Regions from separate parts of the Clostridium sp. CTA-17 genome, predicted to be linked through region 2. Evidence: a T-box and tRNA genes for the amino acid it is inferred to sense, from the RefSeq annotation. Region 2 holds a T-box; the other holds one or more tRNA genes.
What was found. The T-box of region 2 lies ahead of trpS (tryptophan--tRNA ligase). A T-box ahead of a tRNA ligase gene usually reads a tRNA of that ligase, here a tRNA-Trp.
Positions count from the first base shown of each region.

Region 1 (6,659 bases), on a different contig from region 2:
TGTAGAACCATTATTTTTACTAAATCCTTGTCCTCTTTTTTTGGAGTAAAACACTTAAGCTTTGACTCTCTCATATATTTTTCCTTAAAGGATGCTCCATAAACAACAGTATTTAATTTAGGTATCTCTATCCTTTCAATTTCATCATTAAATATATGAACATTTTTTCCCCAATTAATCATATTATAAAAAGATTTTTTATTATATGGGTCATGATTTCCAGCTGAAATAAATACTCTTATATTGTGTTTTTCAAGTTTATCCATTTGATCCTTTAGAAAAGTAAGAGTACTCTTTTCTATAGTATCATTGTCAAAAAGGTCTCCCGCTAAAAGAACTAAATCAACTTTTTCATCAATTCCTCTATTTATTATTTTACTAAAGCTTTCTCTTAACTCAGCTCTCCTCATTGTACCAATTTCCTTTGGTAACTCTTTAAAAGGAGTATCAAAATGAATATCACTACAATGCAATATTTTTACCTTTTTCACCACTATGACACCTCTCTTATTCCAATTTATTCTAATTTTATCATAGAGATTGTCAAAAAAAAAGACTACATAGAGGATATATATCCTCTATGTAATCTTTTTTGCGGTAGAAGTTTAAGCATCATGTTTTGGCGGTTTACCCTCCATAACACTTTCTCCTGTTATAAATTTTTAGAATCATACTATAGGATTTTTATAATGGTTATTTAATAATCATTATAATTATTCCTATTTTTTTAATGAATCTTTTTTCTTTAATTCAGTATTAGCGAAAGGTTTGTTATTTTATTTGACTTTCGTAAGCTTCTACCATTCTTTTTACCATTTCGCCGCCTACGGAACCACATTGTCTTGAACTTAGGTCTCCATTATAATCTGAGAATGGTACACCTAATTCTCTAGCTACCTCATTTTTGAATTTACTTAATCCATTTTTTGCTTCTGGAACTAATGATTTTGACATTTCTAATTCCTCCTTTGGCTTTGGTAATTTGTAAGCTTGAAATTTTGTTTATCTCTTGCTTACACTATTATATTAACCATAATTCAGATTATAAACCTATGAAATAGAAGGATTATTAACCATGTTATTCCAAGTAGCATCTATTTTTTATTTTTCTTTTTTAATATTACACCTGCACCTAATAACAACATACCTATTTGTGACATAGCTTCTGCACCTATAGGAGATCCTGTGTTAGGAAGTTTATTTTCTTTTTTAGAAACTTCCTCAATGTTATTTTGTTCATTATTCTTTTCATTCACTTCTTTAGATTTACTATCTTCTTTAACTAAAGTATTATCTTCATTTGAATTATTTTCTTTATTATCTTTTTGTTTTTCTATGTTTTCCTCTACTTTAGGCACATCTTTTTTACTTTCTTCATTAACTGCTTTATCCTTATTATTAATAGAATCTAAGTTAAGATTATCCCCATTTTCTTTAGATGTATTATTATCTGGAGGTAAATCTTTTTCATTTATTGATGCTATATTAGTATATTTTCCATCTTCTGATGTAGGTATTTTTAATTCTCCTGAATTAACCAAATCTCTAACCTTTTTATAGTTTTCTGAATTTGGATCTATTCCTAATAGACACCAATTATTTTGTTTTTTTGCATTTATAAGGCCATTTTTAACATTTTTAATATAATCTATAGCTAAATTTCTTATTGTTCCTTCTTCTTCTCCATAAGCTGTCTTAGAATCCCAAAGTTTTTTAAATTCTTTTCCTTCAAAGATTCCTCCTTTTCCTTGTAATTGTCCAAGTCTATATGAATTCATTCCTAATTTTAAAACATCTGTATCCTTAAGTTCTCTTCCATCTTTATACTTAACATCTTTAATCCTATTACCTTCTTTTTCTAGTAAATCAATTTTGTAAGTTATTCCTCCAAACATATCATTAGTACTATACTTTGAGGCTCTTCTTTTAGGATTAAAACTTGGAGTAATATCTCCTGGATTTAATGTATTAAAATAACCAGCTGCCCATTCCATATATTTTTTTAAGTCTTTTCCAGTTACTTCATAAACGCTTATTTCTCCACCAGTATATCTATAGTTATAAGCTATATCTTTCTTTTTTATATCACCTACATTTAACCTAGCCTTATCATTATCTATAGATAAAGCTATTACATCTGCTTTACTATAATACTTTCCTACTTCATGAAAGAAATCAATTAATGGAGTATCTTCTATATGTATAGTAGGTATTCCTTTTATGTAATCTTCATCTACCATGTTAACCCCTTCAAGTCTTCCAATAACTGAGTTAGCATCTTTACGCAATTCTTCATGGAAAGGTTTTAATAGATCTTCTATTTCTTTATCTGATTCTACATTAGCTACTGAGATAGTATCTGCATTTTTATTTTTAAGTACATTTTTTCCATTTTCTTTTTTAAATGTTAAATCTATTTTTGATACAGCTTGTCCATACTTTCCTGGCTCAGTTATAATAACTCCATTTACAACCTCATTTTTAACTAACTTATGCATATGTCCTCCTACAATTGCTGTAAGCTCTGGACATTGATTAGCAATATCTGTAACACCTGTATTGGGAATAGCATTTTCATTATCTAATCCCATATGCATAACTCCAATCATGGCATCAACTTTTCCATCTAGTTCTTTTATAATCTTTTTTGTTTCTTTAACTGGATCTCTAAATTCAATTCCTTTTATATTATATGGTTTTTCAAACTCTTTTATCATTGGAGTATCCATACCTATAATACCTATCTTTATACCATCTCTTTCTATAATAGTATATCCATCCATGAATCTTGTTCCATCATCATTATAGATATTACCAGCTAATACCTTTCCTTCAAATTGACTTGTTACATGTTTAAGCACATCTAATCCAAAATTAAATTCATGGTTTCCCATTTCCCAAACATCATATTTCATCTTATTCATACCTAAAACCATAGGTTGGTGAGGTCCTTTATTGAAAGTTTCAACAAAGTTATCTTGAATTGAATCACCTGCATCTACAAGAATTAAATTTGGATTTTCATTTCTCTCCCTTTTAACAATTGTTGATATTTGTGATAAACTTCCTGATTTATTTTCAGTATCTGATGAATATTCCCAAGGAACAAATCTTCCATGTATATCTGAGGTTCCTAAGATGGTAACCTTAGTTTCATTAGAAATCTCTTCCCCCTTAACAACCCTACCATTAAAAAAACATAAATTTAATGATAAGAACATCATTGTAGCTACACTTAATGGTTTAATTAGTTTTCTCACTATTTTTCATCCCCCTAAATTTTAAACTTTACCCTTAACATTATACATTGTTCTGAAATTGTTTACAATATTTATATATAATTTACATGTTTTCAAAATATAATCTTTTATTTAAAATTAAGCAAAAAAAAATCAGTGAATTAATTCACTGATTTTTTGGCAGGGGCAGTAGGACTTGAACCCACAACCAATGGTTTTGGAGACCACTACTCTACCAATTGAGCCATACCCCTATAATATTATGTTATTTATTGTGTTAATTGGCAGGGGCAGTAGGACTCGAACCCACAACCAATGGTTTTGGAGACCACTACTCTACCAATTGAGCCATACCCCTGAACACAGAATTTATTATATATTAAAAATAAACTTAACGCAAGAGTTTTTTATGTAATTTTTTATTTTTAATAAAAAATCTATATTAATCCCCTAATAAAATAATATAATATTTGATAATAAAAAAATATATTTAGCTAAATTTAAAGTAATTATTTCATCATTTCACTATTATCTTCATCAATTAAAATAAAGCATATATAATATAAATTTAAAAAATCAATATTATATATGCTCTATACTTATATGTTTATAATGGTTTACTATGCTAATTTGAATCCTGACTCTTTTAATTTCTTTTTAATATTTTCAACATCTATACTTTTAACCCTAACTATAACCTCTTTAACATCAGTTAGACTCTTTGTATCTACAATAACTATGCTTAATATATCTCCACCTTCTTCAGATATTGTCTTAGTTATTTTTGATAATTGTCCTGGGACATCATAAGATCTTATTACTATTCTTTCCCCTTTATTAAGTCCAAAAGCATTGTTAAATTCTCTAAAAACTGCCTTATGAGTTAGTATTCCTTTGAAATTATCAAATTCATCTACAACAGCCACAAAAGAAATTCTCATTCTTTCTAGCATGGATACTGCCTTTTCTATATGTTCTGATTTATTTATTATAGGAACTTCTGTTTTTAATATTTCACCTACAGTAATATTATTTAACACTTCATCTTTGCTTAAATTATGTTTAAAGTAATATTTATAGATAGAGCTTTTAGCCACTGCGCCCCTAAACTTATCTCCATCTACTACAGGAATTGATAAAAACTTATTATCCTCCATGATTTTTAGTGCATCTTTAAGTTTAGTATTAGAATCAACTAAATCTAGATTTTCTTTCTTTGTCATAATAGCTTTTACTAACATACAAATCCCCCCAATTCCTAAATTTACATACTATATACTATTATTATACTATTATATTATTACATAGTTATCCAATTATATTAAATTTATCAAAGTATTAATTAAAGATACTTTTCCCCTTTTATTGTTAATATTATAATAATTTTATAGGTATATGTTTTATTAAATATTAGGAGAATTTTTAACTATTTAAGGAACATAATAAAACTTTAAATACCTTATTAAATCTACTCTCTCTTTTCTTTTTCTCTAAATTTGGATAGAATGATTAAAGAGTGTTAATTTGAAAGGAGTTCTTTATGGAATTTATAGTAGATAGTGTAGATAAAACTATGCATATTGGAAGACAACTTGGTTCTCTTGTAAATAAAGGAGATATTCTTTGTTTAACTGGAGACTTAGGAACTGGCAAAACTCATATAAGTAAAGGAATTGCAGAAGGATTAGGAATTGACGAGCATATAACTAGTCCAACTTTTAATATAGTTAATGAATATCATAGCGGAAGATTAACTCTTTATCATTTTGATGTTTATAGAGTTAATGATCCAGATGAAATTGAAGCAATTGGCTTTGATGAATATATATTTGGGGATGGAGTAAGCTTAATTGAATGGGCTAATTATATAGAAGAACTTATTCCTGAAGAGTATATACATATAAAAATAGAAAAATTACCTGATATGGGTGAAAATTTTAGAAAAATAAGTATTAATGGTTATGGTGATAGATATAACTACATAAAGGAGATAGAAGAATGTTAGTATTAGCTATTGATTCATCTTCTAGCACAGCTACTTGCGCACTTGTTAGTGAAAAAGGAGTTCTAGGAGAAATAAACTTAAATGATAAAAAACAACATTCCGTTTTATTAATGGACTTAATAGATGATTTACTTAAGTATAATAATCTAAAGATTAAGGATTTAGACGGATTTGCTATTAGTGAAGGTCCTGGTTCATTTACTGGACTTAGAATTGGTATGGCAACTGTTAAAGGATTAAGTTTTGGAAGTAAAAAACCTTCTGTTTGTGTTTCTTCCCTTGATGCTTTAGCTTATAATATTTCAGGATTTAATGGAATAATCTGTCCTATTATAGATGCTCTTAGAGGAAATGTATATGCTTCTCTATATAAAAAAGAAGGAGATGAGCTAGTATCTCTTAGTGAAAAAGAATGCATTTCTTTAACTGACTTAATTGAAAAAATAAAAGAAAAAAATGAAGATGTTATATTTGTGGGAGATGGAATAAGCAAACACAAAGAAGCTTTAGAAGAAGCTCTTCCTAATTGCTCTTTTGCACCTAGTCATTCATCTTATCCAAGAGCAGCATCAGTTGGAGAATTAGGATTAAGATTATTAGAGTCAGGAGTTTCTCATGATTTAAATACATATGCTCCTATATACTTAAGAAAATCTCAAGCTGAAAGAGAATATGAAGAAAGAATGAGATTAAAATAATGAATTCATATAAAATAGAACTTATGAATTCTTCCCATGTTAAGGACGTTTTTGAAGTAAGTAAACTTAGTCTTGCAGAATCTTGGAATATAGATTCTATAGAAAAAGAACTTTCTAATAAACTAGCAAAATATCTTGTTGCTTTACATGGAGACAAGGTTATTGGCTTTGTTGGAATGTGGATTGTTTTTCATGAGGGAGATATAACTAACGTAGCAGTACATCCTGAATATAGAAAACAAGGAGTTGGAAATCTTTTAATAGATAATCTAATTACTTTATGTAAAGAAAATAATATAAATTCCCTTACATTAGAAGTTAGAGAGTCTAATATTCCTGCTCAATCCCTTTATAAAAAACATGGATTTAAAGAAGAAGGGATAAGAAAAAACTTCTACAATAATCCAAAAGAAAATGCCATAATAATGTGGAGACATGATATTTAGCATATATTTTTTATTAGTATTTATTTTTATATTAGAGCTTTATTAAAATACAATAAAAAAGCTTACAAATATTATGAAGAGAATATCTAGATAAGCTTTAGAGTTTAAATTATTACGCAGAAGATATTACGTTAAAAAACTGAGACTGTTCGAAGCGAAGCAAGTTTCGAAGTTTTAGTAATATCTTCGGAGTAATAATTATAAATTCTTAGCGAAATCTAGTAATTCTCAGAATATATTTGTAAGTTTTATAAAAGTTATTTTAATACAT
Region 1 is NZ_BAAABF010000004.1:237,074-243,732, forward strand. Features, by position in the region: gene ACYUCG_RS09200 (metallophosphoesterase family protein) at 1-491, opposite strand, end outside; gene ACYUCG_RS09205 (alpha/beta-type small acid-soluble spore protein) at 772-954, opposite strand; gene ACYUCG_RS09210 (5'-nucleotidase C-terminal domain-containing protein) at 1,095-3,260, opposite strand; tRNA gene ACYUCG_RS09215 (tRNA-Trp) at 3,418-3,493, opposite strand; tRNA gene ACYUCG_RS09220 (tRNA-Trp) at 3,522-3,597, opposite strand; gene ACYUCG_RS09225 (CBS domain-containing protein) at 3,860-4,480, opposite strand; gene tsaE (tRNA (adenosine(37)-N6)-threonylcarbamoyltransferase complex ATPase subunit type 1 TsaE) at 4,780-5,244, shown strand; gene tsaB (tRNA (adenosine(37)-N6)-threonylcarbamoyltransferase complex dimerization subunit type 1 TsaB) at 5,238-5,942, shown strand; gene rimI (ribosomal protein S18-alanine N-acetyltransferase) at 5,942-6,388, shown strand.
Region 1: it encodes a tRNA-Trp, which carries the amino acid that the T-box ahead of trpS (tryptophan--tRNA ligase) is inferred to sense. The anticodon was not compared.

Region 2 (6,659 bases):
CAATGCTAACTGCGTGCACTGAATCATCTACATAACTAAAGGATATATATCCTATTGCATTCTTATTTCCTGCTACCATTGTTTTAATACTTCCAGAACCATCTGAAATCTGAGCCTGTGGACTTATTTCCTCTGAATTGAATCCAACAATTTCTTGGAAGGCATCTCTTGTTCCTGATCCATCTTCCCTTGAAACTAATACTATTGGAGTATCTTCTCCACCAACCTCTTTCCAGTTTGTTATTTTTCCTGTATATATATCTCTAATCTGCTCCATTGTAAGATTTCGCACTGGATTTTCATTGTTAATTATTACTGACATACCATCATAGGCAATAGGTTTTTCTTTAATTCCAGATTCTAATTCCTTTTCCTTTAAATCTCTTGAAGAAATTCCTATCTCTACAGTTCCATTTATAGCATCTTTTATTCCTGCTGATGATCCTAATTGGTTTACCTCAATAGTAATATCTGGCATATCCTTTTTAAAAACTTCTGCTTCAGCCTCTACTAATGGTCCTACTGAACTTGAGCCTGAAATTTTTATTATATTAGCTCTTGATCCTCCACCACATCCTGTTAATAAAAAGCCCATTGCTAAAATACTACTTAATGCAATTACTACTCTTCTCCTATTCATTTTTTCCTCCGCTTATATAAATTTAATATACATTTTAAAATCTAATAATTTATTTTTATTTAATTTTATATTTTTGTTTCGCTTACAAGATTAATCTTATTTCTCTTAGGTTAAGTTAATATTATTTCTATGTTAAATCTATGTAAAAAAATCTAATAAAAAAATCCTAAGAATATAAATAATCTATTCTTAGGATTAAATGTATATTAAATATATAAGCGAACTATTTTACTTTTATTAAGTGTTCTTTAGCTACTATGTCTTGCCCTTCTTCACTTAATATGAAATCTATAAAACTCTTACCTGATTCTGTTAAATTCTCTTCCTTATAGACTGCTAAGAAAGGTCTTGAAACTTTGTAAGATTTATTTAAAACATTTTCTGGTGTTGCTTCAACTCCATCAACCTTTACTGCACTTACACTATCATCAACATAACTAAAAGATATATATCCTATTGCATTTTCATTACCTTGAACTAAGGACTTGATATTTCCTGATCCATCTGATATCTGAGAATTAACAGTTAACTCTTCAGCCTTAAATCCTACTATTTCTTGGAAAGCATCTCTTGTTCCAGATCCATCCTCTCTAGAAACAACCACTATTGGAGCATCATTCCCTCCAAGTTCTTTCCAATTTGTTATTTTACCTGTATATATATCTTTTATTTGAGCTAATGTTAAATCCTTCACTGGATTATTTTTATGTGTTATTAAAGCTATTCCATCATAAGCTATTTCTACTTCGTTAAGTCCTGCTTGTTTTTCTTCTGCCTTAAGGTCTCTAGAAGCCATTCCTATTTCTGAAACTCCCTCCATAGCATTTTTAATGCCTGCTGATGACCCTATTTGATTTATTTCTATAGATACATCTGGTTTCTTAGTCTTAAAAGCCTCTGCCTCTGCTTCCATAACTGGCCCTACAGAAGTTGATCCAGATATACTAACTGCATTTGTAGATTTTGCTTCACTTCCCCCAGAATTACATCCAACCATGGCTGTGGCACCTATAAATACAGTACCTATAATTGCTATTAATCTCTTTTTAAACATATTTAAATTCCCTCCAAAATCTCAGTTAATATTGAGTACACTCTTATATTATCTTCTCAATGTTAAAAGGAAATTATACTAAGGTTAAGTCCATGTTAAAAAGGCTCTATAAAAATATAAAAAATAAAAGTTATGGATTAAGTGGTAAAACACTACATTAATTATTTAATAGTGTTAGCAACATTTATTAACCTTGGAAAGGCATATTCAAAGAATTCCTTGTAGCTTTGACAATAGTAGTTTAACTCTAAAACTGAATCTTCCTTTGAATCTCTGCACCTTCTACATCCACCTTTACAAAGTCTAAACCACTTGCACTTTTTGCATTCTTCATGAACTTTAAAGGATGATTTTATAAACTCATGATTTTTATTGGTTTCAAATAATTCTTTCATTGTCATATCATGTATGTTGCCTAGTCTCCATTTATCTAAAACATAAAAGTCACAAGGATAAACACTCCCATCACTTTCCACAACAAACTGACAGGTACATGTCCCATTCATTCCACAAGATGATGACCTTCCTAGTAAAATTGTTTCTAATAAACCATCAAAATATCTAATGCTTATTCTATTTCCATTTAGAAAATCTTCATACCACAAGTCAAATAAATTCTTTAAAAACTTAGTATAATCCTTTGGTTTTAAAGAATAATTATATTTACCATTTTCTTCATACAATGGGTCAAGACAATTTATAAATTGAAGAAATTTAAAATCTTTTTCCTTAAAATATTTATATACTTTATTTACATGCCTAGCTGTATTAGAGGTCACAACGCATAATATATTAAATTCAACATTATACTTTTTAAATAACTCTGATGCCCTTTCTACCTTACTAAAAGTATCTAAACCGTAACAATCTTTTCTATTTAAATTGTGTATTTCTTTAGGGCCATCCATAGATAGTCCTACAAGAAATTTATTTTCACTTAAAAACTTTGCCCAACTTTCATCTATTAAAGTCCCATTTGTTTGCAAACTATTATATATTTTTAAATTTTTATAATTATGTTTCCTTTGAAGCTCAATTAACTTTTCAAAAAATTCTAATCCTGCTAAAGTAGGTTCTCCTCCCTGAAAAGCAAAACTACAATGTCCATCAGCTTCATTTAAAACTCTTTTGACCATACTTTCTAAAACTTCATCTTTCATAATACCATAGCTCTTAACATTTCTATTGTCACTTAAAGAATGATAAAAGCAATAAGTGCATTTTAAATTACATCCACTAGAAGCTGGCTTAATAAGCAAACTTAATGGTGGCATCCCAATTCCCCCTCTTACTTTTCCCAATTATAATAAACCTTCTAATAAAATTTATTATATATAATAACTATCCTTAATAATATTAAACATTTGCTAACTCTTCTTTTAAAGCTTTATAACCAATCTTTTCATTAATTAATCTTACTACCTTATTCATTTCATATTGATCTCTTCCTTTAATACTATATTCTTTACCATCTTTTAAAAGTATAGTAATTAAATAAACATACTTATTAGCTGTATTGCTTATATTAATTTCTTTAACATCATGAAAATTAATCTTTTCCTCTCCATTTACAAAAAGGATAAAATCATTTTTTCTTATAATAATAGTACTTTTAACACTTTTCTTTGTAGCATATATAAAAATTCCAAAACAAAAAATAATAGTTAATACTCTCCATATAGTTGATGTAAGATTATTAGCTTGTCTTGCCATAACTCCAACTACCAAGTCAAAAGCGAAAAATATTAGTAATACATTTGATATTTTATCATATAATAAACTAATAACTTTTGAATCTGTTTTTTTCTTTTCTAACTTAATAGTTTTTAATTTATTATTCCTATAAATAATTAAACCACCTAATATCAAAATACATGCAATGAATCTAATAATCATAAATCCTCCTTTGTTCCCTCTGCTAAAAGCAAGGTCTCCATAAAATCACTTAACAAATTATTAATTTTCTTTATTGTATCATTTTTACAAATTAAAGGAAATAATAACTTTATTGTATAAAAAAGTTCACTAGATATACGCGAAGTAATATTTGAATAAGTGATTAGAATTTCATTTATTCTGGAATAAATATAATGTTAAAAGGCTGAGACTGTTTGACCAACGGAAGTTTCGAAGCCTTAATTATATTTATGGAAGAATTAATAGAAATTCTTCACGAAATTCAATAATTACTAAGCTATATCTAGTGAACTTTACTTAATAGAGTTCTTAATTCCTATCTTGGGATTAATCCTATTTTCTTTTGCATTTTTCTAAGAGTTTTCATTGCAGCATAATTTGCTTTTTCTGCACCCTTTTTGTATATTTCCTCTAAAGCTTTTTTATCTCCTAATAAAGCTTTAACCTTTTCTTGAACTGGAGCTAACTCTTCAACTATAGCTTCTGCTACATCATTTTTAAATTCAGCATATCCTTTGCCATCATACATTTTTACAACTTCCTCAGGAGTATATCCTTTTATTGCACAAAGAATATTTATTAAATTCTTAACTCCTGGCTGTTCATCAGTATAATTTACAACACCAATACTATCTGTTACAGCTCTTGAAATTTTCTTTCTTATGACATTAGGCTCATCCATTATTAATATGAAACCATTTGTATTAGCATCTGATTTAGACATCTTTTTGCTTGGATCTTGTAAATCCATTATTTTTGCGCCCTCTTTTGGAACATATCCCTCTGGTATAGTGAATGTTGGACTATAAGAATTGTTAAATCTAGTACCAATATCTCTAGCAAGCTCTAAATGTTGCATTTGGTCTTTTCCCACTGGAACAAGATCTGCATTATATAAAAGTATATCAGCTGCCATAAGAACTGGATAGTTAAATAATCCGGCTCCTATTGAATCTCCCATTTTCTTTGATTTATCTTTATACTGAGTCATTCTGCTTAATTCACCCATATATGAATTACATGTTAAAAGCCATGAAGCTTCTGAATGAGCTGGTACATGTGATTGTATAAATAATGTATTTTTCTCTGGATTTATTCCTGATGCTATATATATAGCTAAAACTTCTAAAGTTCTTCTTCTTAAATCTGCTGGTAATTGCTTTACTGTTATGGCATGTAAATCAACAACGCAGAAATAACAATCATATTCTTCTTGTAATTTAGTCCAGTTTTTTATAGCGCCTAAGTAATTTCCTAATGTTAAATCACCTGATGGCTTTATTCCACTAAAAATAATTTTTTTCTTATCTTCCATTAGTTTTTCTGATGCTTCCTAAAAATTAATTGAAGTATCAGATACACCTCCTTTATAAAAATTTAATTAACCTTTTTATTTTTTAAATAGCTATTTTCTTTTAAAATAAAAAAGTCCTATAAGCCATAAGACTTATAGGACGAATATATCGCGGTACCACCTAATGTTACAAAGAAAATTCTTTGTATCTCTTTCTTGTAACGTAAGAATTACGATTTAGAATACTAAAATTCCTCTAAACATCTCGAAGATCCATTCAACTTAATCATAACTATCATACTCCCAGCAAACATATGACTCTCTTAAAGTTTGTTTTTAAGTCTACTAATTCTTGTCATCGATATTTTATATTAAACTTTAATGTTATTTTATCACTTTTTAATCTTTAGTCAAGATTATTTATTTTTCTACTGAAATAAATAAGGTGAATTTCATAAATATTCCTATCATATTCATTTTAACATTAATTTAATATTATAGCTATTTTTTTATCAAATTATCAAGTTTATATTTCCATAATTTTATATATAAAATATTTTTGTTGATTTTTCTTAACATTATGATAATATAGTATTATAACTTTTAAAAATGAAATCAAAAAATTACTAAAAGAATATTAGCAAAATACTATATAAATTTTTATAAAATCAAATTATAAATCATATATTTTTAAGATTATTTATATATTATAGATTAAATAATAATTTTAAATGAAAATATTAATTTGATTGTTGAAGAAAGACGGGGTGTATATTATGAATAACAAAAGATCAGATTTTTTAGTAATCGGCTTTGCATTATTCTCAATGTTTTTAGGGGCTGGTAATCTTATTTTCCCTCCTTTATTAGGAAGAAATTTAGGTGCAGATTACTATTTAGGGATTATAGGATTTATAATAACTGGAGTTGGAGTACCACTACTTGGTATATTATCTTCAATGAGAGTTAACGGTAAATTTGAATTATTCGGAGATAAAGTAGGTAAAAAATTCTCATTAATATATTCAATAGCATTATTTATACTTATTGGACCATTATTAGCTATTCCTAGAACAGCAGCTACTACATTTGAATTAGCATTTGCTCCTAACTTTGCAAATATAAATTACTTTGCAGTAATAGTTGTTTACTTTTTAGTTAATTTAATCTTTGTATTAAAGCCATCAAAAGTTATAGATGTTTTAGGTAAATTTTTAACTCCTATATTATTAGCAATATTATTCTTCTTAATAGCTAAAGGAGTTCTTAGCCCAATAGATGCTTTAACAAAATCATATACTCCTGATGCTCTTTCTACATCATTACTTGAAGGATATCAAACAATGGATGCAATTGCAGCTGTTATATTCTCTTCAATAATATTAGGTTCAATAAAAGCTAAAGGATATACTGGTAAAGCTAGCTTTAAATTACTTATTAAAGCAGCAGTTATTGCAATCGGAGGACTGGCAATAATTTATGGTGGATTAATCTTCCTTGGTGCTCATACTGGGGATTTAGCTTTAAATTTGTCAAATTCTCAACTATTACTTTTTGTTGCTGAAAGTATTCTAGGACATGCAGGTGCAATACTAATAGGTGTATCAATGGCATTAGCTTGTTTAACTACTTCAATAGGATTACTTTCTGCTGGTGGAAGCTTCTTTGAAAGAGTTTCTAATGGTAAATTACCATATAAATTTAATGTTTTATTAATGACAGTAACTAGTATATTAGTTGCTAGTATGGGATTA
Region 2 is NZ_BAAABF010000001.1:55,815-62,473, reverse strand. Features, by position in the region: gene ACYUCG_RS00250 (phosphate ABC transporter substrate-binding protein) at 1-640, opposite strand, end outside; gene ACYUCG_RS00245 (phosphate ABC transporter substrate-binding protein) at 864-1,694, opposite strand; gene ACYUCG_RS00240 (anaerobic sulfatase maturase) at 1,856-2,968, opposite strand; gene ACYUCG_RS00235 (hypothetical protein) at 3,051-3,590, opposite strand; gene trpS (tryptophan--tRNA ligase) at 3,928-4,926, opposite strand; T-box leader at 5,059-5,273, opposite strand; gene brnQ (branched-chain amino acid transport system II carrier protein) at 5,682-6,659, shown strand, end outside.